DNA from 4 places in the Cellvibrio japonicus Ueda107 genome. Region 2 is predicted to be linked to each of the others. Evidence: predicted binding sites of a transcription regulator. Region 2 holds the regulator's gene; each other region holds the start of a gene.
What was found. The regulator PhoB, encoded in region 2, activates phosphate uptake and scavenging genes when phosphate is short. The targets are predictions, from matches to a motif close to TGTCATAAANNTGTAACA.
Positions count from the first base shown of each region.

Region 1: CJA_RS02365 (TIGR00153 family protein) is a predicted target of PhoB. The motif match lies at 4,496-4,513, and genes of this name have one in related genera.
Region 3: ppk1 (polyphosphate kinase 1) is a predicted target of PhoB. The motif match lies at 3,053-3,070, and genes of this name have one in related genera.
Region 4: CJA_RS07650 (PhoX family protein) is a predicted target of PhoB. The motif match lies at 1,705-1,722, and genes of this name have one in related genera.

Region 1 is NC_010995.1:585,592-593,468, reverse strand. It holds gene CJA_RS02390 (alkaline phosphatase PhoX) at 1-766, shown strand, start outside; gene CJA_RS02385 (PEP-CTERM sorting domain-containing protein) at 793-1,350, shown strand; gene tatA (twin-arginine translocase TatA/TatE family subunit) at 1,569-1,772, opposite strand; gene CJA_RS02375 (glutathione S-transferase family protein) at 1,841-2,524, opposite strand; gene tfpB (type IV pilus assembly ATPase TfpB) at 2,612-4,387, opposite strand; gene CJA_RS02365 (TIGR00153 family protein) at 4,580-5,257, shown strand; gene CJA_RS02360 (inorganic phosphate transporter) at 5,283-6,557, shown strand; gene argE (acetylornithine deacetylase) at 6,695-7,849, shown strand; gene argA (amino-acid N-acetyltransferase) at 7,876-7,877, shown strand, end outside.
Region 2 is NC_010995.1:198,120-205,996, reverse strand. It holds gene CJA_RS00765 (HU family DNA-binding protein) at 1-33, opposite strand, end outside; gene CJA_RS00760 (chorismate--pyruvate lyase family protein) at 258-836, shown strand; gene ubiA (4-hydroxybenzoate octaprenyltransferase) at 857-1,786, shown strand; gene phoB (phosphate regulon transcriptional regulator PhoB) at 1,872-2,570, shown strand; gene phoR (phosphate regulon sensor histidine kinase PhoR) at 2,607-3,887, shown strand; gene CJA_RS00740 (PKD domain-containing protein) at 4,214-6,982, shown strand; gene CJA_RS00735 (hypothetical protein) at 7,142-7,510, shown strand; gene CJA_RS00730 (hypothetical protein) at 7,568-7,877, shown strand, end outside.
Region 3 is NC_010995.1:4,250,637-4,258,513, forward strand. It holds gene CJA_RS17150 (rhamnogalacturonan lyase family protein) at 1-679, opposite strand, end outside; gene ppk1 (polyphosphate kinase 1) at 926-2,983, opposite strand; gene CJA_RS17160 (DUF4156 domain-containing protein) at 3,186-3,503, opposite strand; gene CJA_RS17165 (di-heme-cytochrome C peroxidase) at 3,750-5,915, shown strand; gene CJA_RS17170 (serine hydrolase domain-containing protein) at 6,214-7,707, shown strand; gene CJA_RS17175 (CPBP family intramembrane glutamic endopeptidase) at 7,775-7,877, shown strand, end outside.
Region 4 is NC_010995.1:1,813,490-1,821,366, reverse strand. It holds gene CJA_RS07660 (TonB-dependent receptor) at 1-344, opposite strand, end outside; gene CJA_RS07655 (HDOD domain-containing protein) at 704-1,570, opposite strand; gene CJA_RS07650 (PhoX family protein) at 1,783-3,819, shown strand; gene CJA_RS07645 (ribonucleoside-diphosphate reductase subunit alpha) at 4,660-7,596, shown strand; gene CJA_RS07640 (ribonucleotide-diphosphate reductase subunit beta) at 7,748-7,877, shown strand, end outside.

The DNA.
Region 1 (7,877 bases), 390 kb from region 2:
ACGCCGCGCGCACGAAGCCACGGCGACAGACCCGGTGACCGGTTATGTGTATATCACCGAAGACGCCGGCACCTCCTCGGGCTTCTACCGCTATCGCCCCAATGTCTACGGCAAATTGCTCGAAGGCGGTGTGCTGGAAATGCTCGCGGTAACAAACCTGCCGCAGGCCAACCTGCTCGCCAGCTATCCCAACGGTACCACCTGGGACGTGGAGTGGGTCATCATCGACCAGCCGGAATCGATCAATCCGCGCAACTACACCCAGGGCTATAACAAGGGTGCCGCGCGTTTTGCCCGCCTCGAAGGTGCCTGGTACGACACCGGCCTGATTTATTTTGTCTCCACCAGTGGCGGCGGCATCGGTGGCGGCCAGGTATTCCACTACGACCCGCGCCGCGAAACCCTGACGCTGACCTTTGAAAGCCGCAACAACACCAGCCACCCGGTTGCACCGGACAATATGACCGTGTCTCCGCGCGGCGGACTGCTGCTGTGCGAAGACCGCGGTGGTATTTCGCGTTTGATGGGCCTGAACCAGGCCGGCGACGTGTTTGAGTTTGGTCGCAACAATATGAACCTGAACGCCGCCGATGTGGCCATTATCCACAGCCGTTTCCCCGGCACGGCCGGTCGCATCAACGCCGGCAATTACATAGGGGCAGAAACCTGCGGAGCCTGCTTCTACGACCGCTGGCTGTTCGTCAATATCCAGAGCCCCGGCGTCACCTTCGCCATCACCGGCCCCTGGAACGAAGGCATTCTTTAATTTTTTTATTCACAAGGAAATTCACTATGAAACCGTTATTAGCTGCATGTTTTTTACTGGTGCTCGCCGCCGGTGCCAAGGCCCTTCCCGTCCATTACTACGGTGAAATCCAGGGCTCAGGCAATTACACCGGCGCGGTGGATATCAACTTCGGCTGGAGCGATGCGCCCTTCGGTTTAAACAGTTGGGGCGAGCAGGTAAACCTCTGGGGTTTTAACGCTACCGAGGGGGAAACACTCGCGCTGGATTTAACCAGTAACGAATTGTCGCTGGGGTTCAGCCTTTACTTCGGAGAGGTGAGCGCCAGCGATTTGCTGTTTGGCCTGTTTGATAACAGCGGCGATATTGGCAGTGCGGTCTACCTCGCCGGCGCCAGCCTGTGGAGTTATGGCCAATCGCTGAGTGATTTTGCCATTGGACAAACCGGTTTCTATACCCTGATCGTCGGCGGCCGCGACTTCGGCGGTTACGATGGCTATCACTACAACCTCGCTGTCAGCCAGGTGCCTGAACCCGCCGGTTTGCTGCTGTTGGCCAGTGGATTGCTGGGGCTCGGTGTACTGCGCTACCGCGCCAGAGGTTAATCCGACCTGTGACAAGGACGTTGCCGATTTAAAAAATGGCTGGGAGCAATTTTTGACGCCGGAAGCGGCGGCCCCGCAGGGGTGGCTGCCATGGATGGCAGCCACAAAAAATGGCCGGGAGCAATTTTCGACAATAAAAGAGGCCGCTAAAAAATAGCGACCTCTTTTGTGAACAGACTTTTTAAGGCGTGTCTTTTCAACGCCGGATCAAAACAGGTTTATGCCTGTTTCTGCTCGTCAACCCGCTCGGTTTTTTGCTCCGCATTTGCCGTGTTCGGTGTGTCAGACACATCGCTCACACCCTTGCGGAAACTGCGAATCCCCTCCGCCAGGTCGCCCATTAATTGCGGAATCTTGCCGCGTCCAAACAGCAGCAAAAACAAGACAACCACCAACAATACCTGCCAAAAACTCAGTGCCATGATCACGACCTCGCTACAGATTCATTCCAGCCCAAGCATGGCAGGTGTTGGTGACCGAATGATGACGGCTAGGCGCTGCGATAGTCGGCCAGCAACCTGCCAGCGTCCAACGCCTCCTGTTCATGGGCCGATTCACGCCAGGGTTCTAACAAGGCAGCCTGATACCACTGTTGCATGGCCGCTAATTGCACAAGGGTTTCGCTGTAGGCCTGTGCAATCGCTGATAGCGGTAACCCATAGGTTTGCACGCGGAATGCCACAGGCGCGAAGAAGGCGTCTACCGCCGTGAATTGGCTTCCCGCCAGAAATGGCCCGCCAAAACGGGACACACCCTGGCTCCACAGTTCATCGATACGCGCCAGATCTTTTTGCACGGCGAGCGACAAACCAGGCAATTCAATGCGCAAGCCACAGTTCATACCACAGGTGGAACGCAGGGCCTGAAACCCGGAGTGCATTTCCGCCACGGCACTGCGCGCCCAGGCGCGCGCTGCTGTATCCCCAGGCCAAACACCGGCATGCTGTTCTGCCAGGTACTCCACAATCGCTAATGAATCCCAGATGGTCAGGTCGCCATCCTGCAGGCAGGGCACCTTGCCGTTGGGCGCAAACTGGCGATACTGGTCCCAGGCTCCCTGCTCGGGAAAAGGGTGCAGGATTTCGTCAAAGGGAATATCCAGGGCGCGCATCAATACCCAGGGACGCAATGACCATGACGAATAGTTTTTGTTGGCGATATGCAAACGGTACATAACAACTCCCTGATAGGTTCAAGTGGATACATCACTGCACAATCGGTTCGCTCCCCCAGCCACTGCCGGAGGACATGCAGACAATGATTAATTCGCCTTTTCCGGCGGTGGCGCTACACGCATAACCTCTTCCATAGTGGTTAACCCGGCGGCAATTTTTTGTGCGCCCGACAAGCGCAGGGTACGCATCCCCTCTTTCATCGCCTGGCGCCGCATATCCTGCAAATTACAGCTGGGGGTTACACGCTCCTTGAGGTTGTCGGACAGCACCAGGATTTCATAGATGCCCTGGCGCCCAAGGTATCCCGTGTTGCGACATTCAAGGCATCCCACCGGGTGATAGACCTTGGCGGGGACATTGACCTTCCAGGGAGAGACCAGCTCCTGCCAATCCTGCGCATGGATTGTGCCCTCCTCTTTACAGTGTGGACACAGGGTACGCACCAACCGCTGCGCCATCACCCCCAATAAGGTGGCATTGATTAAATAGGAGGGTACGCCCAGATCCAGCAGGCGCGCGATAGTCGAAGGCGCATCATTGGTGTGGACGGTCGAGAGTACCAGGTGGCCGGTGAGCGCAGCCTGCACAGCCATCTGTGCGGTTTCCAGGTCGCGGATCTCGCCCACCATGATAATGTCCGGGTCCTGGCGCATCAGGCTGCGGATACCCGCGGCAAAGTCCAGGCCGATTTTGTGGTGTACCTGGGTCTGGTTGAAGCTTTCTTCCACCATTTCAATCGGGTCTTCGATGGTGCTGACATTGACCTCGGAGGTCGCCAGTTGGCGAAGGGAAGAATAGAGGGTCGTCGTTTTACCGGAACCGGTTGGCCCGGTAACCAGCAGTATGCCGTTGGGTCGGGTGAGCATACCGTGCCAGCGCTGGTAGTCATCGCCGACCAAACCCAGGTCGGCAAAGCTGCGCAACAGCACTTCCGGGTCAAAAATCCGCATCACCAGCTTTTCGCCAAAGGCGGTGGGCAGGGTGGACATGCGCAGCTCCACCTCGCTGCCATCATTGCGCCGGGTTTTGATCCGGCCATCCTGGGGCTTGCGCTTCTCGGCGATATCCAGGCGCGCCAATACCTTCAGGCGACTGGTGACAGCGGTCGCCACATTGGCGGGCAGTTCATAGACGTAATGCAAAACGCCATCGATACGAAAGCGGATACGCCCGAATTCACGGCGCGGCTCTATATGGATATCGCTGGCGCGCTGGTCATAGGCGTATTGCAGCAGCCAGTCCACAATCTTAACGATATGCTGGTCGTTGGCATCCGGATCACTGGCCTTGCCCAGCTCCACCAATTGCTCAAAGTTGGTAATCGCCGAGGCCGCCGCTGCCCCGCTGGCACCGGAGATAGAGCGCGCCAGGGTGTAAAATTCCACCATATAGCGCTCGATATCCGCCGGATTGGCGACCACCTTTTTAATCTGGCGGCGCGCCACATGCTCAACCTGCGGCTCCCAGCCCCCCATAAAGGGTTGGAGGCAGGCGATCACCACATGATCCTGGTTTACCTGCACACAGAGGATGCCGTGGCGCTTGGCAAAGGCGTAACTGACAACCTCGGTACACTTGGCCACGTCGATTTTCATGGGATCGATATGAAACTGCGGCATACGGGCCATCTCTGCCAGCCAGGCCGTCAGGGTTTCCGCATCCAGGGTTTTACCGGGGCGCTGTTGATCCTCGATTGCCTGGGTAGCAATGTAGCTAAGGGGATGCATAATCGCTTGCTCGCGGGTGCGCGAGGCGCCCAGGAGCACGTTGGCATCCACCCGGCTCATATGCCCGGCGGCGACCAGGTCATCCACAATGCCACGTAAATCCAGGAAGCGATCCAAAATCGGCTGAACCATCATTAGGGGTATTCCATCGTTATTCATGGGGTCATAGCGGGATTGTAGCGGCTCCTGCACCAGGAATCTGCATGGCCTATCCCATACAGCCCACTCTACCGCGCGTCATGCTGTCATAAAAAGTTCACAGAGCAAGTGACCTTTGCTAACTAAGTTTTTATACTGCGCACACTTTTCACCAAAGGGGTATATCACATGCCGTTTGCTAACTTATCCAACCTCTTCGGCCGTTCGCCGATTAAGCCTATGCAGGAGCATATGGCTGTTGCGATCAAAGCTGCCGGCCAGTTGGTAGGGTTTTTCGAGGCGGTGACCGATGGTAATTGGGTACTTGCCGGGGAAATCCAGCAGCAGGTTGTCAAATATGAACACGAAGCTGATGACATCAAAAAGCAACTCCGCCTCCATCTCCCCAAAAGCCTTTTCCTCCCTGTACCCCGCACCGACCTACTTGAACTCCTGACCATGCAGGACCGCATCCCCAACCGGGCCAAAGACATTGCCGGCATTATCATGGGCCGCAAAATGACTATCCCGGCAAGCATGCAAGACCAGATGAATGAGTTTGTTCGCGCCAGCGTAGCCGCGGCGGAACAGGCGTTGACAGCGATCAACGAACTCGATGAGCTGCTCGAAACCGGCTTTAGCGGGCGCGAGCTGACTGTCGTTGAAAACATGATCAAGGAATTGGACAAACTCGAAGAGAAGGCCGACCACTTGGAAATTGGCGTCCGTACCTCCCTCTTTGCCCTGGAGGCCCAGTTACCCCCTGTGGATGTGATGTTTCTGTACAACATCATTGACTGGGTCGGCGATATCGCCAACCGCGCCCACGATGTAGGCGGGCGTTTGCAGCTGCTGCTGGCGCACTAATCGATCTTAATTTGGGGATTCCATAATGACTTTATTTGCTGAATACGGCCAGGTGCTGTTTGTTCTGGCGTGCGTTTTTGGCTTGTTTATGGCCTGGGGCATTGGCGCCAACGATGTGTCCAATGCAATGGGAACCTCGGTGGGCTCGCGTGCGCTCACCATGAAGCAGGCGATTATTATCGCCATGGTGTTCGAGTTTGCCGGTGCTTATCTCGCCGGTGGTGAAGTAACAGAAACTATCCGCAGCGGTATTGTTGAGCTGGATATCATGTCCAGCCACCCCGACCTGTTTGTCTACGGGATGCTCTCCTCACTGCTGGCGGCGGGCAGTTGGCTGCTAATCGCCAGTATCCTCGGCTGGCCGGTATCCACTACCCACTCGATTGTCGGGGCCATTATTGGCTTCGCCGCCGTGGGTATTTCAGTAGATGCGGTACAGTGGGGCCAGGTATGGGGCATTGTGGGCAGCTGGATAATTACCCCGGTGATTGCCGGCTTTATCTCCTTCTGGATTTTCCGCTCGGTGCAGCACCTTATCCTGGACACCGAAGATCCTTTCGGCAACGCCAAGCGCTACATTCCCTTTTACATGTTTGCAGTGGGCTTTTTCCTGTCCATGGTTACCCTGCTCAAAGGGCTCAAGTATGTGCTCAAGGAGCATCATATTGAGTTCGGTTTCATCCAGGCAGTGGTGATTGCCGCACTCATTGGCATTGCGGTTGCCGGTATAGGTATCTACCTGCTCAGCCGTATCAACCAGGATACGCATGCGGACAAAAGCAATCGGTTTTCCAGCGTGGAGCGTGTATTTGGCGTCCTCATGATTTTTACCGCCTGCTCCATGGCATTTGCCCACGGCTCCAACGATGTGGCCAATGCCGTAGGCCCGGTAGCAGCGGTAATCGCCGTGGTTCAGGCCGGAGCAGTTGAGACCAAAGCCCTGGTGCCGTCCTGGGTATTGCTGCTGGGTGCCACCGGCATTGTTATTGGCCTGGCCACCTACGGCTACAAAGTCATGGTGACCATCGGCAAGAAAATTACCGAACTGACCCCCAGCCGCGGTTTTGCCGCAGAAATGGCCGCCGCCGCCACGGTGGTTATCGCCTCGGGTATTGGCCTGCCCATTTCTACCACCCATACCTTGGTAGGCGCGGTATTGGGCGTCGGCCTGGCGCGCGGTATTGGCGCCCTGAACCTGGGGGTTATCGGCGGCATTTTCGCCTCCTGGGTAATCACCCTACCCGCCGGTGCCGGCCTATCCATTCTCTTCTTTTACTTCTTTAAAGGGCTATTCAGCTAAGGCGCTAGCCTTTGATTGCCCCCAAAGCCCGGCCCGGTTTTCCTCGCCGGGCTTTTTATTTGCCAGAACTTGCTTTTTAATGCCCGATCACCGATAACAACCCGATACAGGCTTTCGCCACAAGGGCATATCACCCCATGACTTTCGATGCTAAGCACTACCGCCAACAACTACGGGATTTGGTAGCTATTCCCTCTGTAAGCTGCGCTGTACCCGAGTGGGACATGCCCAATCGCCCGGTTATCGACTACCTGGCCAACAGCTTTGCCGACATGAACTTCATCACCCGGGTGATGCCATTGGAGCAACCGGGGAAAGCCAACCTCATCGCCACCCTGGGTAAAGGTGAAGGAGGGTTACTACTTGCCGGCCATACAGACACTGTGCCCTATGATGCCAACCGCTGGCAGAGCGACCCGTTCACCCTCACGGAAAAAGACGGCAAACTTTATGGCCTGGGCGCAACAGACATGAAGGGGTTTTTCCCGGTCATTATCGAAGCAGTAAAGCCCTACCTGTATACACGTTTCCGCCACCCACTGATTGTACTGGCCACCGCTGACGAGGAGAGCAGCATGAGCGGTGCACGTGCCCTGGTGCGCGAGGGGATGCAGGGCTCAACACCAGGCTGCGCCATCATCGGTGAACCAACCGGGTTGGTGCCGGTGCGCGCCCACAAAGGCATCATGATGGAAGCTATTCGTGTGCGCGGTAAAAGCGGCCACTCGTCCAACCCGGCCCTGGGCAATAACGCACTGGAGGCCATGCACAATGTAATGGGAGAATTACTGGCCCTGCGCAGTGAATTGCAATTGAAATACCGGGACCCGGGTTTTGCCGTGCAAACACCAACACTCAACCTCGGTTGTATTCACGGCGGTGACGGCGCTAACCGGATCTGTGCTGATTGCGAGCTGCATTTCGATCTGCGCCTGCTACCCGGTATGGAAAATGAAGCCATACGCCAGGCTATCCAACAGCGCCTTACCCCTATTGCAGAGCGCACCGGGACAGATATAGTGCTCTCCTCCCTGTTTGAAGGCGTAGATCCCTTCGCACAGGACAGAACCAGCGACCTGGTGCAAGTTTGCGAGCAACTCACCGGCCACAGTGCCGAAAGCGTTGCCTTTGCCACGGAGGCTCCCTTTATGCAACAGTTGGGTATGCAAACATTGGTGCTAGGTCCCGGCTCTATCAACCAGGCGCACCAGCCCGATGAATTTATTCCGCTCGACCAAATAGAGCCAGCGGTGAAAATTTTGCGCGAACTGATTGAGCGTTACTGTCTATAAGCCATATTCACAACCAGAGAACAAACGT
Region 2 (7,877 bases):
CGCGACAGCAACAACGATATCGGTCTTATTCATGGGTAACTCCTTGAGTGTGATAAACAAAAGCCGCAAAACCGGCCAAAGCGCGCGAGTTTACCTGCTGCAAGCGCATTCGTCGCCCCTTGCACAGTACATACCCCCTCGACCAGAGCCACAAACTGGTACACTTTCGCCCCATTTGGGCCAGCCCCCCCAGAACCAATACCACCAAGCCCATGGAGTTTCGCTTGCCTGCTCTGCCTACCACCTGTGATGCGACCATGCTGCCCCACCCAGCCAGTGTTCCCCTGCGCTGGCGCCCCGTGCAGCACTGGCCCCGGGCAAACAGACCAAACCTGGCACTGCGCGACTGGTTAAGCCATGAAGGTTCACTCACCGCAAGGCTGCAACAGCGAAGCCAGGGGTACTTCCAGGTGCACATACTGCGCCAGCACCTGGCACTACCGCACCTGGACGAGCGCCAACTCCTCGGCCAATACCGACGCCCATCCCTGGCATTGATACGCGAGGTCATCCTGCAAGGTCGCGGAGAAGACTGGGTATTTGCCCGCAGCGTCCTGCCTTTACAGAGCCTCACCGGCCGCCTGCGGCATTTGCGCCACCAGGGCAGCAAGCCCCTGGGAGCCTTCCTGTTCAGCCGCCCGGACCTGGCGCGCAGCCCCATCGAACTGGCCTGTATCAGCCCGCAACAGGGCTATGTTCCCATTAGCCTCTACCAGCAGGCGCAGCACCTCTGGGGAAGGCGCTCGGTTTTCTACCTCGACCGCAAACCCTTGCTGGTCAGTGAAGTCTTTCTCCCCAGCTTTTGCCAGGGTCTGGCACACTCTCAACCACGCTAACAGGCCCACAGGATTGACCCATGCCCGGTAAGTCACCCAAACCCACTAAAAACCGCAGCCCACGGCACAAGGCACCGATAACCAATCGCTGGCTGACCAAGGCTACCCATTACGTACAGCTGATGCGTCTGCACAGGCCTATAGGTATCCTGCTGCTGCTATGGCCAACCTGGTGGAGCCTCTGGCTGGCGGCCAAGGGGGCTCCCAGCCTGAAAAACCTGGTGATCTTTACCCTCGGGGTGATCCTGATGCGCTCGGCCGGCTGCGTCATCAACGACTTCGCTGACCGCAGGATCGACGGCCATGTAGAGCGTACCCGTGAACGCCCCCTGGCTACCGGCGCTGTTTCCAGCCGCGAAGCCATCGCCCTGTTTGTGGTGCTCTGCCTGGCTGCCTTTGGGCTGGTGCTTAACACCAACCTGCTGACTATCCAGCTATCCGTGGGTGGCCTGTTGTTAGCCTTCTGTTATCCCTTTATGAAGCGTTACACCCACTTGCCACAAGTGATCCTGGGGGCCGCCTTTGCCTGGGGGATTCCCATGGCCTATGCGGCTGAAGCCGGGGAGATTCCCGCACAAGCCTGGCTGGTTTACCTGGTTGTCGTTGTCTGGACGGTGGTCTATGACACCTTCTACGCCATGGTGGACAGGCCCGATGACCTCAAGTTGGGCGTCAAATCCACCGCCATCCTGTTTGGCGAGCAGGACAGGCTCATCACCGGTATCCTCCAGGCCATCACCCTCTACACCCTGCTGTTGGTGGGCAAGCGCTTTGACCTTGGCAGTTACTACCAGCTCAGCCTGGTTGCCGTGGCCGGGTTATTCATCTACCAGCAATGGCTGATCCGCTACCGCGCCCGTCAAGCCTGCTTTAAGGCCTTTCTCAACAACAACTGGGTAGGATTTGCCATATTTACCGGTATAGCGCTGGATCTGGCCCTAAAAACATGACGGCCTTGTGACATTGTCATAATTCCGTAACACTGTATTTATTAAATAGCGTCACACGATGTAAGCACCCACCAGGCACAGTGTTATGACCGGACGCAAAATTCTTATTGTTGACGACGAATCCGCTATTCGCGACATGCTGCGTGTCGCGCTCGAAATGGCAGACTACCAATGTATCGAAGCAGGCAATGCGCAAGACGCACACAGCCTGATCATCGACGAAAAACCGGATCTGATCCTGCTCGACTGGATGATGCCCGGCACCAGTGGTATAGAACTCGCCCGCCGCCTCAAACGCGACGAGGTCACCGCCAACCTGCCCATCATCATGCTCACTGCCAAAGGTGAAGAGGACAACAAAATCCAGGGCCTGGAAGTCGGCGCCGACGATTACATCACCAAACCTTTCTCACCGCGCGAATTGGTTGCCCGCCTCAAAGCGGTATTGCGCCGCGCAGACCCACACGTCAACTCCGCCCCGATTATCGTTCAAGGCTTGTGCCTGGACCCGGCCAGTCACCGCGTCACCATCAATAACCAATCGGTCGACATGGGGCCTACGGAATACCGCTTACTGGAATTTTTCCTCACCCACCAGGAAAGAGCCTATACTCGCAGCCAATTGCTGGATCACGTCTGGGGTGGCAATGTCTATGTCGAAGAGCGCACAGTGGATGTCCATATCCGCCGCTTGCGCAAAGCCCTCGCCATTGATGGCCACGAAGATCTGGTGCAAACCGTGCGCGGTACCGGTTATCGTTTTTCCACCAAAATCGAAGCCTGATAAATACCCCGCACCTACCGCGAGAGGCCGCTCAGCTTGTTAAAAGGTTTCACTGCCGAATTGCGTCGCATCGGCCTGATTTTGTGTATCGCACTCATAGTTGGTGTAGCAGTAGACCATATCACCCTGGCGCTACTGCTCGGCAGTACCATCTACATCATCAACCATTTTTTACAATTGCATAAACTGCACAGCTGGACCACCCGCAGCGATCAACCACCCCCGGAAAGCACCGGCCTCTGGGGTGAACTTTTCGATAGCCTCTACCAACTGCAACGCCACCAAAAACTGGAAAAGGAACAGTTGCAAGCGGTCATCAAACGCATCCAGGAAATCACCTCTGCCCTGAAAGACGGGATCATCATCCTCGACTGGCGCGGCCACCTCGACTTCTGGAACCCTGCTGCACATCGCATGCTCGCACTCAACACCAAAGACCAGGGCCAATCCGTCATCAACTTTATCCGCCACCCCAAATTTGTCAGCTATTTTGAAGAGCGCAACTACAGCGAGCCGCTGGAAATTCCCTCACCTCGCTTTCCTTCCAAATACCTGCAATTCCAGATCACACCCTTTGGCAACAACGAGCGTTTGATTGTAGTGCGCGATACCACGCAATTACACAACCTGGAAAAAATGCGCCAGGATTTTGTTGCCAACGTTTCCCACGAACTGCGTACGCCGCTCACGGTTATCAATGGCTATGTTGAAACCCTTGCTGATAACAACACCACTCCCGCCTGGGATAAGCCCTTGCAACAAATGCTGCAACAGGCCAAACGCATGTCGCTGCTGATTAACGACTTGCTGGTACTCTCCAAACTGGAAACTACCGAGGCCGGTCACAATCACAAAGCGATTAATGTCGAACAATTATTGCAAGTCGTCAAAAGCGAAGCCGATGTGCTAAGCAGTGAAAAAAGCCAAACACTCACTCTCATCTGCAACAACACCACCAAACCACTCACCCTGCAAGGCAACGAAAAGGAACTGCACAGCGCCTTTTCCAACCTGGTCACCAACGCCATCAAATACACCCAGGCAGAAGGAAAAATTTCCATCCTGCTATGGCAGGATAAAAACCACTTCTACGTCTCCGTCAGCGACAACGGCCCCGGCATAGAAGCCAAGCACCTGCCCCGCCTCACCGAGCGCTTCTACCGTGTAGACGCCAGCCGCAACAGCGGTACCGGCGGCACCGGCCTCGGCCTCGCCATCGTCAAACACGTCCTCATGCGCCACGACGCCGAATTAAAAATCACCAGCGAAGTGGGCAAAGGCAGCGTGTTTATGTGCGTATTCCCTCTACCTCAATAAAACCTAATAACAACGAGTTAAACCGAAGAAAATCGGCATATAAAATACATCGAGCGATGGTTGTTTAAATAACGCTTTACGATGCAAACTTGCCTTGAAAAAAAGTTCATTACTTGCAACGTAAATCCAGTTCGTACTCCATTCATACCTAGTACGCCTTATACAAACTGCGCACAATTAAAAATTATTGAATCTTTAGTAAATTTTCTTAAAAAGAGAAAATGCAACCTATTTCAAATTTTTCTTATTTAGCATAAAATCAAGTAGCTTACGCAAAAATTTTTACCCCTCCCGTAAAGGAAAAACAGAAAATTTGAGAGGTTCTCATGAAAGGAAATATTCAGGATGTGTGCAAAACACTAATTTTTGTTATTACAATACTTAATATCACTGCCTGTGGTGGTAGCAGTAGCAGTAGCAGTAGCAGTAGCAGTAGCAGTAGCAGTAGCAGTAGCAGTAGCAGTAGCAGTAGCAGTGTTCAAAATACTGCTCCTATTGCCAACGCAGGACCAGATAAAACGACTAATGAAAGGGAAGAAGTTGTTCTGGATGGAAATACCTCTTCAGATATAGACAATGACCCACTCGCTTACAGCTGGACCCAGATTTCAGGTCCCAGTGTTTCCCTGACGGATGCGAATACGGCGACAGCCAAGTTTATAGCCCCAACTGTAGCAGTTGATACACCAGCAGTATTTCGACTGACAGTTGATGATGGTTTGTTGAACCATACTGACGATATCCTGATTACAATCAAACCTGTAACCGACAGTATATCTATTGCAATACTCGGACTCGGCAATGAAATTCTAGTTACCAATGAACCAACAATCTCTGTGGCAGGCATAGCCAGTGCTGACGCCCCTATCAACAAAATCAGCTTCAACAATCCATCATCTGCAATATCCGGTGACGCGGCGGGAATAGAAAATTGGTCAGTTTCAGTGCCTCTGGCTATTGGCGACAATCCTTTGACTTTTACCGCACAGGCAGCTGATGGTAAAACAGCCGAAATTAACACCACTATAACCTACTACCCCAATCTTGCGTTTAATACCCCACTAATATTATCTCAAGATATCGCCTACAAAAATGAAACTGTCAACCTATCTGTAACCATAGGCCTGTCCACAGGAACCGAACCAACAGTCACTCTATTTACAGCAAGCGAAGATGGTACGCCTGGAAGTGAACTTGAACCAATGTTGGATGATGGCAAACTGCCAGACGAGATAGAAAAAGACGGTATCTACTCTACTCAATTTGCCATTACACCAACCAGCACAGGCTATCAATGCTACCGAGCCAAAATTGAGATTAACGATAGCACGCCTTACTTCTCAGAACTTCGGTGTATGTGGGTTACATCTCACTACACTGCTGAGGAAGTAGCCACAGCAACCTCTGTCGCTGATGATCTGGAAAGTGCTTATCTCACTCTACTTGCCAATGGCAAAACCGAGATAGAGGCTGCTAACACTGTTGTATCCAGCCTCTCAACTAACATAGATATTGGTGAGGCCGGAGCAACTGGAGATGGTGGTATTTGGTGGGTCACTAAAGCCGGTATTCTTGGAGCCTACCATCCGGTACTTGAGAACCAACGGGCAGCAGCTGCAAAACAGCGCAATGCAACTCCACGCAAACAGAATCCCATATCAACAAAAAAACCTGTCGTACCAACTGTTGCTTACCCGGCGACTTATCTTGCACATCGCAACTACTATGTTCCATCAGCGCCTGCTCAACCGACCAGTAAGTACAACCTTCGGACTAAAACAGCTGGCGAAAATAATCCTATTCTCAGCAATAAAGCCCTTATTATTAGTCCTTATCTCAATAATCCAATTGATCCACAAAACAGCTTTGGGAGTTCCGATGATTATTTTGGGGTATGGAATTCAATCAAAAATGGGAATCAGTGCCTGCTCTATGCAGAAAAAGAAGCCGTTAATAATGGCAGCCTAAATGTCTCTCTTAGTGACTTTTACAATCTTTCATCCTTTGGCTATATACACATAGTCACGCATGGTGATAATTTCTACAATGGCCTCCTAAGCTTATGGCAAAATAATTGGGGCCCCAACAATTTTCTTACCGGCTCCTTGTCTCAAGTTGTAATTTACAGCGGCTTATATTTACCTTCTGATGGCAATGGAGGTTACGACATCACTGGCTATGAGGATGACCTCCAGGCCAAGCGTCTGGTCATAGCGCCAGGTGGTGCCATCGCTATACTACCTAGCTACTTCCAGCGCTATGTGGGCGCATTACCAAACAGTTTGGTCATACTGGGTGCTTGTCGATCCACCTATAACAACTCACTCGCAAACGTTTTCCTAAGCAAAGGTGCCGGGGCTGTGGTTGGTTACACGGATTACGTAAATTCATCCTATGCACAGAACACGCTAAAGATGCTTGTAGAGGAAATGTATACCGGCAAGGATGTTGGCGAAGCGATTAATGCCACTACTGCCATTTACGGAACCAACGACGCAGACAATGACCCAGCCTACATCACCTTATCCGGTGCCAGCAATCTCTCGTTTGGTTCCGGCAACTTCAGCAATCTTGGCTTTGAGGATGGAACCTTAACGACCTGGGAGCGTAGCGGCGATGGCCGTGTTATTTCACAACTGGGTTCAACACGACCTACTGAAGGAGTTTGGGCAGGAATTATATCGACTGGACTGGGTTACACTACAACTGCTGGACAAATCGAACAGACTGGTTGCCTGGCTAACAATGTAACCAAACTAAATTTCGATTGGAATTTCTTCTCCGAGGAATTCCTGGAGTATTGTGAGTCTATATATCAAGATGAATTCAAAGTCGATATATGCGAAAAAGATAATAGTGTAACTACAAATTGCCAAACCCTATTCCAGACCAATATTGACCAGCTTTGCAACTCTGTATCAGCATCTGATGTTTCGTTTGATCAAGGCGGAGTCTATAACACTGGCTGGTCACGCAAGAGTCTGAATATTGATAGTTATGCTGGTAAAAATGTACTGCTACGTTTCTATGCAACTGATATTGGAGACAGTATTTATGACTCAGCAATCCTGCTGGATAACATCGAAATAGAATAATGATGATGCACTACGGTGCCATACCCAGGCACCGTAGTGCATAAAAAGTCAATGAAAATTTTAAAAAATCATTTCACTCTATGTAAAAGTCGTCTGATACTTTACTGTGCAGGCTGGTTAATAGCTTCTTGTTGCTCATCTAATACTGAATCAAACAGAATGGAAAAATGGGATACGGGAGATGTGCAATTCAGTTTGAAGGGAGAAACAGCAGATGTAGATACTCGCACTTGCTTGGAGGAGGTAAGCAGAGGACTGATACAGTCTATTCAGGCCAACACACTTGTGACGATGCGTGTGTATGTTCACCGCAATCATCAATTAGTCAAAAATATTATCGATAGTAAATCCCTTACGATTACCCTGACTACACCATCAACTCCTTTGGTACACTACTCAATAGCGATAGCTGATTCCTTTGACTATATTGTTGTATATGACACTAAGTTAGATAGATATTCTATCCGCAACTTACCTGAAGGCATGGCATTTCCTAATCTCAAAACCTGTTTCTCCAAGGAAGAATAGATTTTCTGCAAAATAAGCTGGCATTGGCTACTACTCGTTAACCTATAAGGCCCACCTATGCCATATTCAAAAATTATCTTCTCATTCATTGCCATACTGGCAGCTACTTTCCACACATTTGAGTGGGGAGTCAAATTTGACGCTATCGGCATGTCCTTGCTATTGCTGGCGGCTATACCCTGGGCATCGTCGTGGCTTGAAAGTATTAAGGTCGGTAATTTTGAAGCGAAGTTCAGAGAGCTGCAAGAAGCCGTAGATGCCACGCAGAAAGAGCTGGATCAATTGAAATCCACCTATCGGGAAATGGAGCAGGACTTCATGAAGACCTGTAACGAATTTGATCCGGATGCGCCGGCAACCGAACTGA
Region 3 (7,877 bases), 520 kb from region 2:
ATTGCGTGTAGTGGGCACCGGCGCGGATATTACGGCCGAGGTCAATGCGCCACAGCTGGCTGCCATTAAGGCGATAGGCATCTACATACACATTACCGGTATAACCACTCTGGGAGTTGTCCTTGGCATTGGACGGCTCCCACTTCACGATAATGTCATATTGGCCGTCGCCATCGAGGTCGCCCACGCTCAGGTCGTTGGGTGAGTAGCTATAGGCTTCGCCACTGGGTGTGGTACCGCCGGCCGGGCGGTTGAGGTTAACCAGCCAATAGGGGTTGCTCCAGGTCGCTTTTGCCGGGTTGGCCGCCTGCTCTACCCCATTCACAACCGGGCGCACGGTATAGGCTGCACTGGAGCTGCCACTGGCATCGAAGTAGTTGGTGGAATTGGTGATCGGACTTGACGTAATACGGGTGCCATTGCGATACACGTGGAAGCCGATATTGGCCGGATCATCGCCCAGCATACGCCAGCCGATATAAATCCCCGACCCCGATGGCAGGGCTACCACCCCGCGATCCAGATACTCCGCCTGGCGCGCGGCGAAGGCAGGGGCCGCCAGCAGAACGCTACACCCCAGCGCCAGGACCTGCTTGCATAGCCTATGAAATAGTGATCGGTTTTGGGGGCGCCAGAGTGGCGACCGCGATGGTTCTTTTCCTTGCATGGTTATCTTCATGGCAGTTATCTCGTTATTGGGTTTATTCGCGGATACTCGCTTTACTGCACAAAAAAAGCGCAACACAGGGTATATAAGTCAGATTTATCTGCAAGTATGAAAGTCGCGTTCTGTGGGAGACTGCGCAGGAGAAATGATGGGGTTTTCGCTATTCGGATAAATGCTTATCCAGCCCGTCGCCTCAAGCGACGGACTGCCTTGCCAACGCCGGATCAGGTCGCGGGTGGTTGTTGAACGGGCATTGGATCAGTTATGCGCCGCCCAGCGTTCCAGCAGGGTAGCTTGCGCATCGACCGGCTCTTCATCTGTGCCGGGCCGGGCCAATACGTAGGCGCCATCGGGCTGTAACAACCAGGCGTGGGTGTTATCGCGCAGATAGAGCTCCAGATCCTCCATAATCCGCTCGCGGATTTTTTTATGGCGAATCGGGAAACAGGTTTCCACCCGGTGGAACATGTTGCGCAGCATCCAGTCGGCGCTGGAGCAAAACAATTCCGGATTGCCGCCGTTTTCAAAATAAAACACGCGATGGTGTTCGAGGAAGCGACCGATAATTGAGCGCACGCGGATATTCTCTGACAGGCCTGCCATCCCCGGCAGCAACTGGCACACGCCGCGCACGATCAGGTCTATTTGCACCCCGGCCTGGGAGGCCGCATAGAGTTCATTCACCAATTCCAGGTCGTAGAGCGCATTCATCTTGGCAATAATGCGCGCCGGCTTGCCCTGCTCGGCATTTTCACGCTCGGTGCGAATGCGTTTGACCATGCCCTTGTGCAGGGTAAACGGTGCATAGAGCAGCGCATCCATTTTGGAAGCTTTGCCCATACTGGAGAGCTGCAAAAAGATGCGGTAGACGTCCTCACCGATTTCCTTATCGCAGGTCAGCAAACCATAGTCGGTATAAATTTTACTGGTGCGCGGGTGATAGTTACCGGTGCCCAGGTGCACGTAGTAGCGCAATTTTTCCGCTTCGCGGCGCGCCACCAGGATCATCTTGGCGTGGGTTTTAAAACCCACCACCCCGTAAATTACATGGATACCATAGCGCTGCAGGCGCTCGGCCAGGGCGACGTTTTGCTCTTCATCAAAACGCGCACGCAGCTCAACAATTGCTGTCACTTCCTTGCCCGCTTTGGCCGCTGCAACCAGCGCATCCACAATGGGCGAGTTGGAGCCGGTGCGATAGAGGGTTTGCTTGATCGCCAGTACCTGGGGGTCTGCGGCAGCCTCGCGCAAAAAATCCACCACACACTGGAATGAATCAAACGGGTGGTGCAACAGGATGTCCTGCCGCTGGATTGCATCAAAATAAGAGCTGCTGCGCTTGGGCAATTTGGGCATGGACTGCACAAACGGCTTGAAATAAAAGCGCGCGTCCTTGATCAACTCAAATAAATCGCTGTAGCGGTTGAGGTTGACCGGGCCATTGATGCGATACAAATCGCGCGGTTTGATTTCGCAGCGCTCCAGCAGGAATTGCTCCAGTTCCGCCGGGCAGGTGTCGGTCAGTTCCAGGCGCACCTCGTCGCCATATTGGCGGTACACCAGCTCACCCTGGACGGCGCGCAGCAGGTCTTCGGTTTCCTCTTCGTCGAGGAAAATATCCGAGTTGCGCGTCAGGCGGAACTGGTAGCACTCCATCACCGTCATGCCGACAAAAATCTCGGCCATAAAGTAATGGATGATGGAGGAGATAAACACAAAGGCGCGCCCGCCCTCTACCAATGCCGACGGTAATTCAACCAAATGGGTCAGCGAGCGCGGCACCTGGACGATAGCGCGCCCGGAGTTGCGCCCAAAGGCATCTTTGCCATCCAGGCGCACAATAAAATTCAAGCTCTTGTTGAGGATGCGCGGAAAGGGGTGCGCCGGGTCCAGGCCGATGGGGCTCAGCACGGGTAGCACATCGCTATGGAAATAGTGCTGCAGGTAGGCCACCTGCGCCTCGCTCCACTCCTCGCGCCGCAGCACACGGATACCCTCTGTGGCGAGCAGCGGGATCAGTTCGCGGTTGAGTATCTGGTATTGCTCATGCACCAGCTGATGGGCGCGAATGGAAATTTCATCCAGGGTTTCCTTGAGCGCCAGGCCATCGGGGCCGGTTGTCGGCGGGGCATTGCGCTCAAGCACCTCCAGCAAACCACCCACGCGCACTTCGAAAAACTCGTCGAGGTTGGTGGAAAAAATACACAAAAAACGCAGCCGTTCCAGCAGGGGCAAGTTTTGGTTATAGGCTTGATGCAACACCCGCTTGTTGAATTCCAGCAGGCTGAGTTCGCGATTGAAATAGGCGTCCGACACCTTATACCTCGGGGAGCAAGCAATGAAACGATTCTGAAACAAAGGATGCCCGCTAAATTATGGCAATTATGTGACAGAAATAAGACAGCGCTGAATTAACCCTAGCAAAGAATTGGATTTCGGGAATCAGGGTCAGGAATAAAAACCAAACAGGCGGGAAGGAGACATGGCCCCGGCATTGCCGGGGCGAGAACATCAGCAATCAATAACAGTTGTACACATCAAAGCTCTGGCGGCCATCGGCAACCTGGCTCACCGGTACAATAGTATTACCGCCTTCCGCTGCCGCTTCATTGCGCGCCAGGTTGGTCAACTCCTGGGCAACCTTGTTAGGGTCGCGTTTCATAGAACCCACAAAATTGTCTTTAACACGCACGGTTACTGTGCTCAGTTTTTTGCAATCGCGCACGTTCGCCAGATTGGCAACTGCCACAGAGCTCCCCTGTTCGGAGACTTTTACCCAGGAGCAACCGCTACTCAGGCAGGCCAGGGCGATAACAAATACAGCGAAACATTTCATACTCAGCTCCTCGGACAAGGTAATAGGAAAACGGCAGCTACACTAATCGCAACCACCTGGATTTGGCAAGCCGGACTCATCAACCCGCAAATTTATATGCCAATTCGATTGGCCTGATTTGGCCCCCATAGTATCTTTACGACCAAATGTATCTTTACCACCCAATATTTCCTGCAGTGCACTCCACCGGGCAAGGTGCTGTAACCACCACAACTTCAACGCAAGGCTTAATCCGGGAGTCAAGACATGGGTATTTTCCGTATTGCCACTATTGTTGGTCGCCTGCGGTGGCGCTTCTTAATCTACGCCTTCCTGCTCATCCTGGGGGCAATGTTAATCGCCTTAGCGATCGGTAAGACCTACCAGCGGTGGGATAACGATCCGGAGCGAGGTGCGCTTGCTATCAGCCAGGATCGCTTCGGCGAGCCGTATTCCACCCCTATCTACCTGGACCAGGGCTGGAGCCCCACGGATAGCCTTTGGTTTTACAACACCACCCAGGGCTCGGCCCTGCTGCCCTACGATTTTTTTATCGCCCTGGAACAGGCCGGTACCCAAACCCTGTTCCGCGCTAACACCAACATGGACGGGTATCGCTACCTGCCCCAAAAACCCACCTTTTTTAACCGCGATGGTTTGCCCGTCGGCTTCGTCAAAGATACCTACCAGGGCGTGGACTACCTGGGCTTTACCTGCGCTGCCTGCCACACCAGCCAGATTAATTACAACGGCAAAGCAATCCGTATTGATGGCGGCCCCAGCATGGCCGATATGGTGGGATTCCTGAGCGGACTTGAGCAGAGCCTCCAGGCCACCCTTGATAACGACGAAAAATACCAGCGCTTTGTCACCGCCGTGCTCGCGCGCAATAACACCTACAAAACCCCCTCCCAAATCCGCGCCGACCTGGAAACCTGGACCGCCAGCCTTAACCTCTATAACCGCATCAACCATTCGCCGTTTGACTATGGCTATGCGCGCCTGGACGCCTTCGGGCGCATCTATAACCGGGTACTGCAATACATGATCAACCGGCAGCAACTGGAAGCTGTGCTGCTCGGCGCCACCAATGACCAGCGGCAGTATTTGCTCACCCCGGACGAAGTAAGCCGGGTACTGGACGGCATCAGCGAGACCATTATCAGCGACCGGCAATTTGTCCAGGTCATCACCCGCCTGGGCTCAACAGCGGCGGGCTATCCGGGGCTCAGCCGCGCCGACATCACCCGTATCAAGCAGCATATTTTTAATGAGGCCAATGCGCCGGTGAGTTACGGTTACCTGTGGGATGTCCCCCACTCCGACTACGTGCAATGGAATGGCCTGGCAGCCAATGCCGGGGTTGGCCCCCTGGGGCGCAACGCGGGCGAGGTGATGGGTGTATTTGCCATACTCGACTGGAGCGCGCAAAAGCCGGGATTCAGCCTCTCCGCCTGGCTGACGGGGCAACAGAAGAAAACCCGGCACATCGATTTCACCTCCTCGATTGATTCAGTCAACCTGGCGCGCCTGGAGGCGCACCTGAAAAGCCTGACCTCCCCACGTTGGCCAACCCTTGCCACCAGCCACGAGAACCAGCAAAACGCCAAGGCTATTTTCGATGCAGAGCCCGCGTGGAAAATTGACCCGGAGAAAGTCCGGCGCGGCCAATGGCTCTATGCCACACATTGCCAGTCCTGCCACGAGCTGATCGACCGCACCGACTGGGATCGCAAAATTGTCGCGCACCTATCGAACGTGAACCAGGTCGGTACCGATCCCGCCACTGCGCTTAACAGCGTCAACTACACCGGTTACTCGGGAAACTTTAATAACACTTACCTGCGCGGAGGCATTGGCAGCCAGGTCATTCAAAACCGTGCCCCCGCCCTGCAAATCCTCACCGCCGCCACTACCGGGGTTGTCGCCACACCCGACCCGGATAAATGGCTAGTGCATCGCTTCCTCGACTGGCTCTATATGCTGGCCCATTCCTTTTTTAACAACGAGCTCAAACCCAGTATCAAAACCGGTGATTACCAGCCCGATACCACGGCCGATCCCTATGCCTCACTGCGCGCCTATAAGGCGCGACCGCTAAATGGCATCTGGGCCACAGCGCCCTACTTGCACAATGGTTCAGTACCCACACTCTACGATTTACTGCTGCCCAAACAGCGCACGGGGGATCCCGAGGAGGGTGTCTATCGCCGCGATGAGTTCCGTGTGGGCGCGCGCGAGTTTGATCCGCTCCGGGTCGGTTTCCGCAGTGAAGGCTACGATGGTTTTTTGTTACGCACCACGCGCCCCGGTGATTTGAATAGCGGCCACGAATACGGCACTATTCACGATTTACGGGTCAAAGCCGGTGAGCTGGAACCGCTATCGGATGAGGATCGCTGGGCACTGGTGGAATATTTAAAAACCCTGTAGTGAAAACAGCCCCTTTGCTGATGCCTGCAGATAGCCACAAACAGCTACACTGATAACCGATAAACCCTGCAGCCGAGAACGCATAACGCAACACTAAAGGAAGATAACGCCACTCGATGCTGTGCGGCCTGACCGCCAGTCGACAGTGGCGTTGTTCGTTTCAGATCAGGATGAAAACGCCCATGCTGATAATTTATTTAAGAGTGCTATGCCGATTTTGAAGTACCTGCGCCCAGATTACCGTTGTCCCGTCCCAGGGAGCGGGTCAATCCGCCAACTGCCCCAGCTCATCGCGCTCATGGCGCTGGTATTCAGCCCGCTGCTGTCCGCCAATGACAAGCGTGTCACCATTCCGCTGACGCTCCCTATCCAACAGGCCATTAACGCCCCCAGTAGCGCCACAACCAGCAGCGCCCCCACACTGAATAGCACCCAGTTCACCCAGACGCTGGAGCACAACCCCCAAGCTGTAGTGTCCAATCCCCCCCAGGCAACTGCCCAACCAGCCCAGCCCGCCGTACAACCCAAACCGGCGCCCCCTGCAGCAAGCAGGGCCAACCCCCGGGCTGATGACAAGATCCCCCCGGCAGCGGATATCGCCAGCGATGAGGCAATCCGCAACAGCAAGCTGCTGGCCAAGAAAATCCCCCTGATCACCACCGCGTCCATAGCCGCACCGCGCTATCCCCAGGGCCATCCGGAAGCCTTTGTTACCCAGTTCGAGGATTATGTCGCCAGGGAAATTGCCCCCTATGTCCCCGGGGTGGCCATTGTGATCGTGTCCCAGGGACAGATCCGCTCCCTGCAGGCCTATGGGGTAAAACGTGCGGGAACGCGCGAAAAAATGACCCCCGATACTGTTTTTCGCCTGGCATCGGTTTCCAAACCGGTTGCCGCCACAGCGACAGCCATCCTGGTACAGGAAGGCCAGTTGAGCTGGAACGCCAAGGTCACCAGCGTCTTACCCGATGTCAAATTCAAATCCACCCGCTATGGCGAACAGATCAACCTGCGCCATTTACTGTCGCAAAGTGTGGGGCTTCCCAGCCACGCCAATACCAGTGTGATCGAAGCGGGTATGAGCTACGCTGAAGCCGTGCGCCGCCTGCGCCTGGTTAACTTTGTCTGCCAGCCGGGCAAGTGTTACGCCTACCAGAACATCACCTATAGCCTGGCCGGGGATATGGTCAGTAAACAGTACGGCAAACCCTTTGAGGATTTTGTCGAGGATAAGCTGTTCACCCCGCTCAATATGCGCAGCGCCTCCTTTGGCCTGGAATCCTTCCTCGCCTCACCCAATCGCGCCAGCCCCCATATCGCCAGCGGTAAACGCTGGATTCCCACCCATGTCACCCCCAACTACTACCGCATTCCCCCCGCCGCCGGGGCCAATGCCAGTATTGTGGATATGTCGCGTTTCCTTATGGCCCAACTGGGCAAGCGTCCGGATGTGCTCTCACCAGCCACCTTGAAACAATTGCAGGCGCGCGTCACGCACAATTCCCCCGCGCAAAACCACTACGGCACGCGCGACGCTGTGGGCAATACCGCCTACGGCCTGGGATGGCGGGTGTTTGACTATGGTCGCTACAAAAACTTTGCCCACCACGGTGGCTGGGTAAAAGGCTTCCGTTCCGAGGTGGTGTTTAACCGCGACCTGGGCATTGGCATGGTGTTCCTGACCAACTCGGAAACCCGCCTGGCGCGCAATGTGATTTTCAAGTTCATGGACTTGCATGAAATTGCCCAGGAAGAAGCCAAAAAAGCCCGTCGAACCGCCGCTACGCCTTGACACAAGGCAGTGATATAGTCGGCGCCATTCCATAACAACATGACCGACAGGTGCCCCCTTGCGCTCACTGATCAACCGCCTTCACCCGCGCCAGATACTGGTTGCCCTCGACCGCATCGACCAGGAGCCGGATGCCTACCGGCTCAACCGCCCCCAGGCCTTGCGCCGGG
Region 4 (7,877 bases), 1.6 Mb from region 2:
AGGCTGCGGCCAGCTGTGATCGTCATCGGCAAGCGCTGCGAATCCAGACCACCGTAGTTGACTTCCAGGGTGTAATTACCCGCAGGTATATTGGTTAACACGAAGCTGCCATCGCGGCCAGTGGTCACTTCGCGGTTCAATTCCAGTACGCGGACAGTTGCCGCTTGCAATAAGCTACCGGTTGCCTGGTTAATGACCCGACCGGTCACGCTGCCCAGTTGGCTGGTAGCGCGGGCAGTTGCCGGCGCATTGTTGGAGGCAGAGGCCTGGGCAAGAGCAAGGCCGGTATGAGCAGTCACAACGCAGGCAATCGCCAGCGATAATAATGATTTCGCAGTTTTCATGAGAGTTCCTTTAATCAAGGGCAATAGACTGAGCAGGACAGACCTGATGTGCACCGGACAAAGTGTCAGCACCAGAAATGAAGGGAACAGGCGAAGTTATTAACAGCGAAGGCGGTGGACTGGCAGACAGGCAAAAACCGCCCGCCACTCCAGGGAGTGGTATTACTAGCATGGTTGTTATCCTCTTTGGGATTTAATCGGAAATACCATCCTAGACGCGCAAAGCTACATTTCGATGACAGGCGCAGGCGAAGATAAAAATTGTTTTAAGCGGAGAGAACAGCCAAGAAACGACAAGCAATGACAATGGGGAAAAAACCGGGAGCTGTCTGCGCAACAGCAAACAGCGCTATGACGGGTCAGAATAAACTTTTAGCCACTACACGAATTTCCTGGATATTGGTCATCACCACATCCAGACCACCGGCAATAATTTTATTGTGCGGCTCATCCAGCTTTTGATAGGCCGTGATGTCTTTTAGCGGCGGCAAATCGGTTTTGGTGTGGGTTAATTTCAGCGCGTGGTACAACCCCAAATTAATAATATCGCTGAGGTTTATCGGCCCCGGACTCTCACCCTGCCATTTGCCGACTTCCTGCACCACCTTGAGATACTGCTCATCCACCTGCCATTTTTTCAGGGTGATCACCCCCAGGGATTTGGCGTACTCGCGACACAGTGCAATGTAAGTGGGAATATCGGGCGTTTCATCACTTTTTTTAAAGGCTGACAACACTGCCAGAGTCCCTACTTCGCTCATCAACGCCGCCATTAATACATGATCCGGCACCACTTGCTTCAAATGCTTGGCGATATAGGTACTCAGGCTTGCCTTGAGTGCGAGGCGACGCCAGGCCTCCAGGAATAAGCGTTTGTGCTTGGCCGAGTGCATGGAGAACAGGCTTTTGATGGAGTGAACCATGGTAATGCGCTCCACCTGGTTCATCCCCAACAGGCGTATCACATCCAACAGGGTCTGGGGCGGGTTCTGGCTGCCAATTAAAGGGCTGGAAGCATATTTCAACAATACAGCGGACAGGGCAGGATCTCTGGTGAGCAGTTTACTTAACTCCACCATGGACAGATTGGATTGCTCCATGGCCTTGCGAATTTCAAAGGTAATAATCGGCAAACTGGGCAATTGTTCATTGCCGCTCAATAAATCGCCGATCACCCGGCGATACACGGAATAATCGGGCTTAGCCGCTTGCACACTGGATTCCATAACACTCAACGTTCGTCATTATTCATATGCGCCAAGACTAGCAGATTTAAACATCCTGGCAGCGCTTTTCTCACCATAAAACCCGCAACGCCCATGCCTGGCCCACCCCAGGTTTTAAAAAAACGTCATGGATTTGTCGCAAAGCTGACACATTGCCTGGCTTTAATCGATTGCACCCATTTTATTAACACCAAAAAATCAGGAAGCAACCGATGACCGACCAGACTGTTTACGAAATCGATAACTCCGGTATTGAACCCCTTAACAACCGCCCCAAGGGCATCAGCTTTGCTGAAGTCATGACCCAACGCCGCCAATTCCTGAAAGGTAGCCTGAGCACTGCCGTTGCCGCCTTTATGGGGGCCAGCCTGGTGAGTTGTGGTGGTGATGATGACAAGAAAAGCAGCTCCTCCAGCTCTTCATCCAGCTCCAGTACACCATCATCATCCAGCAGCAGTTCCAGTTCTTCGTCGGTAGCGCCGCTGCTGGGCTTTGCGGCTATCGCCACTACCCGCACGGATACCATCACCGTACCGGCAGGCTATAGCGCAACAGCCTTTGTTCCCTGGGGGACGCCACTGACTGGCAACCTGCCCGCCTACAAAGATGATGCAAGTAACAGCGGTGCCGACCAGGAACAACAAGTAGGCACCCACCACGATGGCATCCACTTTTACCCCATCGATGCCAAAACCACTGGCAACAACTCCAATGAAGGTCTTCTGGTCATGAACCATGAATACTTCGATCCCAATTTGATTCACACCAATGGCGTTACCCTGGGCGCAACCCGCCCCACAGATGAAGTGCGCAAGGAAATTGCTGCACACGGTGTGAGCGTAATTCATATCCGCCAAAACGGCAGCCAGTGGGAAGTCGTCAGTAGCAGCCCCTTCAACCGCCGTATCACCGGTGCCACCCCGATGGACATTCGCGGCCCGGCAGCCGGTTCCAGCTTGTTGGCCACCAAATACAGCCCCAACGGTACCAGTACCCGCGGTACCTTGAACAACTGTGGTATGGGGAGCACGCCCTGGAATACCTACCTGACGGCCGAGGAAAACTGGGCCGGTTACTTCGTCAACAAGGATGCCGCCCAACCGCGTGAACACAGTGCCTATGGCGTGCCCAGCAGCAATGGCCGCTACTATTGGGAGCTGGCAGAGTCCGGCTCTGATGAATATGTGCGTTTCGATGCCTCAACCAAAGGCGACAGTGCCCTGGAAGATTACCGCAACGAGCCCAACACCTTCGGCTGGATGGTCGAAATCGATCCCTTCGATCCCGAAGGTCGCCCGCAAAAACGCACAGCCCTGGGCCGCTTTGGCCACGAGGGCGTGATCTTTGCCCCCGCGGTAGAAGGCCAACCGGTTGTCTGTTACTCCGGTGATGACTCCACCAATGAATACATCTACAAATTCGTCTCAGCCGAGCCCTACTACAAAGCCACTGCCGGCGGCTGGCTGCTGAATAGCGGAACCCTCTATGTCGCCAAGTTCAATAGCGATGGCACCGGCGAATGGCTGCCGCTGGACATCACCAATGCCAACTTTATTGCCAAGGCGGCAACAGCCGGTGTGAGCTTTGCCAACCAGGCCGATGTGTTGGTTAACACCCGCCTGGCCGCCGATGTGATGGGCGCAACCCCGATGGACCGCCCTGAGTGGGGCGCGGTACACCCAGACACCGGCGAGGTGTATTTCACGCTCACCAACAATACCGGCCGTACCCAAACCGATGCGGCTAACCCCCGCGCTAACAACGCCACCGGCCACATTATCCGTTGGCGTGAAAATGCCAATGGCACCAGCTTCAACTGGGATATCTTCCTGCTTGGCGGTGATGTAGGCACTACCACCGGCGAAGGCACTGCCGCTGTGGCCCTGACCGCCGAAAACCACTTCGCCAGCCCCGACGGACTGTGGATCGACCAGCGCGGTGTACTCTGGATACAGACCGACATGAGTGGTTCCCAGCAATCCGCAGGCCCTTTCGGCAATAACCAGATGCTGGCCGCCGACCCGGTAACCAAGGAAACAAAGCGTTTCCTGGTAGGTCCGACGGACTGTGAAATCACAGGTATTACCGCCACCCCCGACCTGAAAACCCTGTTCATCAACATCCAACACCCGGGCGACCGCTCTACCCCCACAAACTTCACCAGCAACTGGCCAGAAGGTGGTAGCGCCCGCCCGCGTTCAGCCACAGTCATCATCACCAAGAATGACGGCGGTGTGATTGGCGCCTGATAGAACCCTATTCACAACTCAGGCAAGGACGCCAAGCGACATATCTGCTGGGGCTGCAAGGCCCCTTTTTCGTTCCTCCTTATATATCCTGTCCATCCTGTACAAAAATCTGTGGTGCACGACAACGCGACAATCCAGTCCCCCGGCATCCGGCCAAAATTTGCGCCAGTTCACAACACAAGATGTAGTCATAAACCCGAATCACGCCTATAAGAAAAAAATCTAAATCGAAGCGACAACTGCAACATAGGTAATTAGCCGCGCAATACCTGTGTTTGCGGACTTCCCCCCAGTTTTTACCGAGGCTACCAACAGTTTTTCCACAGGTTTTCAAGCTTGCATAAATAAGCCTACCGCATTATCTTGTAGCCCATTCGCGCCAAACCCCTAGATATAGGTTTTTTAGTCCGGCCTTTGCCCGAGGCACACAACCTTATCCACGGCCCGATTTGCGGCCGCCCCTGGCGCCAGATTTTGCCCCAATTGATCGCCGGCCCTGTTAGTTCGAGGCCAGGCAACCAAGGCATCGCTTGATTCAAGTGTTATTGCGAGTGTTATTGGCAGATCAGCAGTATGGGATAGCCACCACTATATCTAGTGGTTGCCTGATGGCCCGATGTGCCATCGGCAACTGCCCTGGTAGAGTGGTTTTGTTGTTTCCAGAGCCTGATAACCAATACCAGAACCTGATAATCAAGTAAGAGTGCCCTATTCCGCCACCGGCATAAGTCATGCCCTGCGGGAGAAGGCCAGGGGGCTCCGGCCAGCAACCGGGTATGCGAAACGCACGACCAAACCAATCAACATCACCACGGAAAAGACCTCACGCGGGAGACGTCTATGCACACTGACATTGAACAGACCACCAGCACCAGCAGCCACGCCGACCTCAGCAACAACAATGGCCTCAGCGCCACAGCCCCGGGACAGCTGCGGGTGATCAAGCGCAATGGCACAGTGGTACCTTTCGATGCGAGCAAAATTGCTATCGCCATGACCAAAGCCTTCCTGGCCGTTGAAGGCGGCACTGCCGCTGCGTCTACCCGTGTGCGCGAGACTGTCGACAACCTGACCAAGCAGATCACGGCCACCTTCAAGCGCCGTATGCCCTCCGGCGGCACCATCCATATCGAAGAAATCCAGGATCAGGTCGAACTTATCCTGATGCGCGCCGGCGAGCAAAAAGTAGCCCGCGATTACGTGCTCTACCGCGAAGAGCACGCCCGCCTGCGTCGCGCCCAGAAAGAAGTGAACAAAACCGAAGCCGATCCCGACTACCCCGCCATGAGCGTTACCCAGGCCGACGGCACCCGCGCCCCGCTGGATATCGCCCGTATGCGCACCATTGTGAGCGAGGCCTGTGCGGGCCTGGCCGGTGTAGAGGAAAAAGCCATTCTCGACGAAGCCATGCGCAACCTCTATGACGGCGTGGCCGAAAAAGACGTCAATACCTCGCTGGTCATTACCGCGCGTACCCTGGTGGAAAAAGAACCCAACTACACCTATGCCACCGCTCGCCTGCTGCTCGACAAACTGCGCGCCGAAGCCCTGGGTTTCCTGGGCGTTGCCCCTTCTGCAACCCAATCCGATATGGAGCTTTACTACGCCCGCGCCCTGCCGGTGTACATCCAAAAAGGCGTGGAGCTGGAGCTGATCTCCCCCGAGCTGCTCAACTTTGACCTGGACAAACTGGGCAAGGCACTGATCGCCGATCGCGACCTGCAATTCACTTACCTCGGTTTGCAAACCCTGTACGACCGCTACTTCATCCACAGCGACAGCACCCGTATCGAACTGCCGCAAATCTTCTTTATGCGCGTCGCTATGGGCCTGGCCCTGCAGGAAGACAAGCGCGAAGAGCGCGCGATCGAATTCTATCGCCTGCTCTCTTCTTTCGATTACATGAGCTCTACCCCGACCCTGTTTAACTCCGGCACCCTGCGTCCGCAGTTGTCCTCTTGCTACCTGACTACCGTGCCCGACGACCTGCACGGCATCTATGGCGCCATCCAGGACAATGCCATGCTCAGCAAGTTTGCCGGCGGCCTGGGCAACGACTGGACCCCTGTGCGCGGTTTGGGCGCTTATATCAAAGGCACCAACGGTAAATCCCAGGGCGTGGTGCCCTTCCTGAAAGTCGCCAACGACACTGCTGTCGCTGTTAACCAGGGCGGCAAACGCAAAGGTGCCGTGTGTGCCTACCTGGAAACCTGGCATATGGATGTCGAGGAATTCCTCGAGCTGCGTAAAAACACCGGTGATGACCGCCGCCGCACCCATGACATGAACACCGCCAACTGGGTCCCCGACCTGTTTATGAAGCGTGTGTTCGAAGACCAAGAGTGGACACTCTTCTCCCCCAACGATGTGCCCGACCTGCACGACCTCTACGGCAAGGCCTTTGAAGAGCGCTACGAGCACTACGAGCAACTGGCCGCGCAGGGCAAGGTTCGCCTGTTTAAAACCGTGCGCGCCCTGGACCTGTGGCGCAAGATGCTGGGCATGCTGTTTGAAACCGGTCACCCCTGGATCACGTTCAAAGACCCCTGCAACCTACGCAGCCCGCAGCAACATGCCGGCGTGGTTCACTCATCCAACCTGTGTACCGAAATTACGCTCAATACCAAAGCCGGTGACGAGATTGCCGTATGTAACCTGGGTTCCGTGAACCTGGCGCAGCACATCGTGAATGGCAAGCTGGATCTCGCCAAGCTGGAAAAAACCGTTTCCACCGCGATTCGCATGCTCGATAACGTAATCGACATCAACTACTACGCGGTAGATACCTCCAAGCAATCCAACCTGCGCCACCGCCCCATTGGCCTGGGCATCATGGGCTTCCAGGATGCACTCTATGAACAGCGTATCGCCTACAGTTCACAGGCCGCCGTGGACTTCGCCGATACTTCCATGGAAGCAGTCAGCTACTACGCCATCAAAGCGTCCTGCCAACTGGCACAAGAGCGCGGCAAGTACTCCACGTTTGAAGGCTCACTCTGGAGCAAAGGGGTTCTGCCAATCGACTCTATCGACATACTGGCGCAAAACCGCGGCGAGAATTACATCAAGGTAGATCGCAGTAAAACCTTCGACTGGGACAGCCTGCGCACCGAGGTAAAAACCAAGGGGATGCGCAACTCCAACGTGATGGCGATTGCGCCTACGGCAACCATTTCCAACATCACCGGTGTCACCCAGTCGATTGAACCGACCTACCAAAACCTCTATGTGAAATCCAACCTCTCCGGTGAGTTCACTGTGGTTAACCCCTACCTGGTCCACGACCTGAAAGATCGCGGCCTGTGGGACAGCGTGATGGTCAACGACCTCAAATACTACGAAGGCTCAGTGCAAAAAATTGATCGCATTCCGGAAGATATGAAAGCGATTTATGCCACCGCCTTTGAAGTGGAACCCAAGTGGATTGTGGAATCAGCCAGTCGCCGTCAAAAGTGGATCGACCAGGCCCAGAGCCTCAACCTCTACATTGCCGGTGCCAATGGTAAGAAGCTGGACATCACCTACCGCATGGCCTGGTACAGCGGTTTGAAAACGACCTACTACCTGCGCGCCCTGGCTGCCACCACGACTGAAAAATCCACCATCAACACCGGTGCCCTGAATGCGGTATCGGCTACAGGAAACAGTGGATTAAGTGCAGCACCGGCAGCCGCAAAACCGGTTGTGGCAGACATTGAAGAAGCCAGCTTCGCCGAAGCGGCACCGGTACCCAAAGCCTGCTCCATCGATAATCCCGATTGCGAAGCGTGCCAATAATTCAGGTACAACAGGTAACAGCAGCGCAGTTAATGCGCTGCTAAACATTCCGGGTAATTGATGCACATCATCACTACACCGAGTGCCATATGAAATAGTGGGTGGCAGTACAACAGCCATCAACAACACCAGAGAGATTAAGAGGGTGACTATGTTAAGTTGGGACGATTTCGAAGCTGAAGAAGTGGTAAAACAAGCCGCGCGTCAGGACGCCATCAACACTAACCTGAACAAGCCTGAACCACAGCAGGCACAACCGGTGCAAACACAGCAAGCCAATG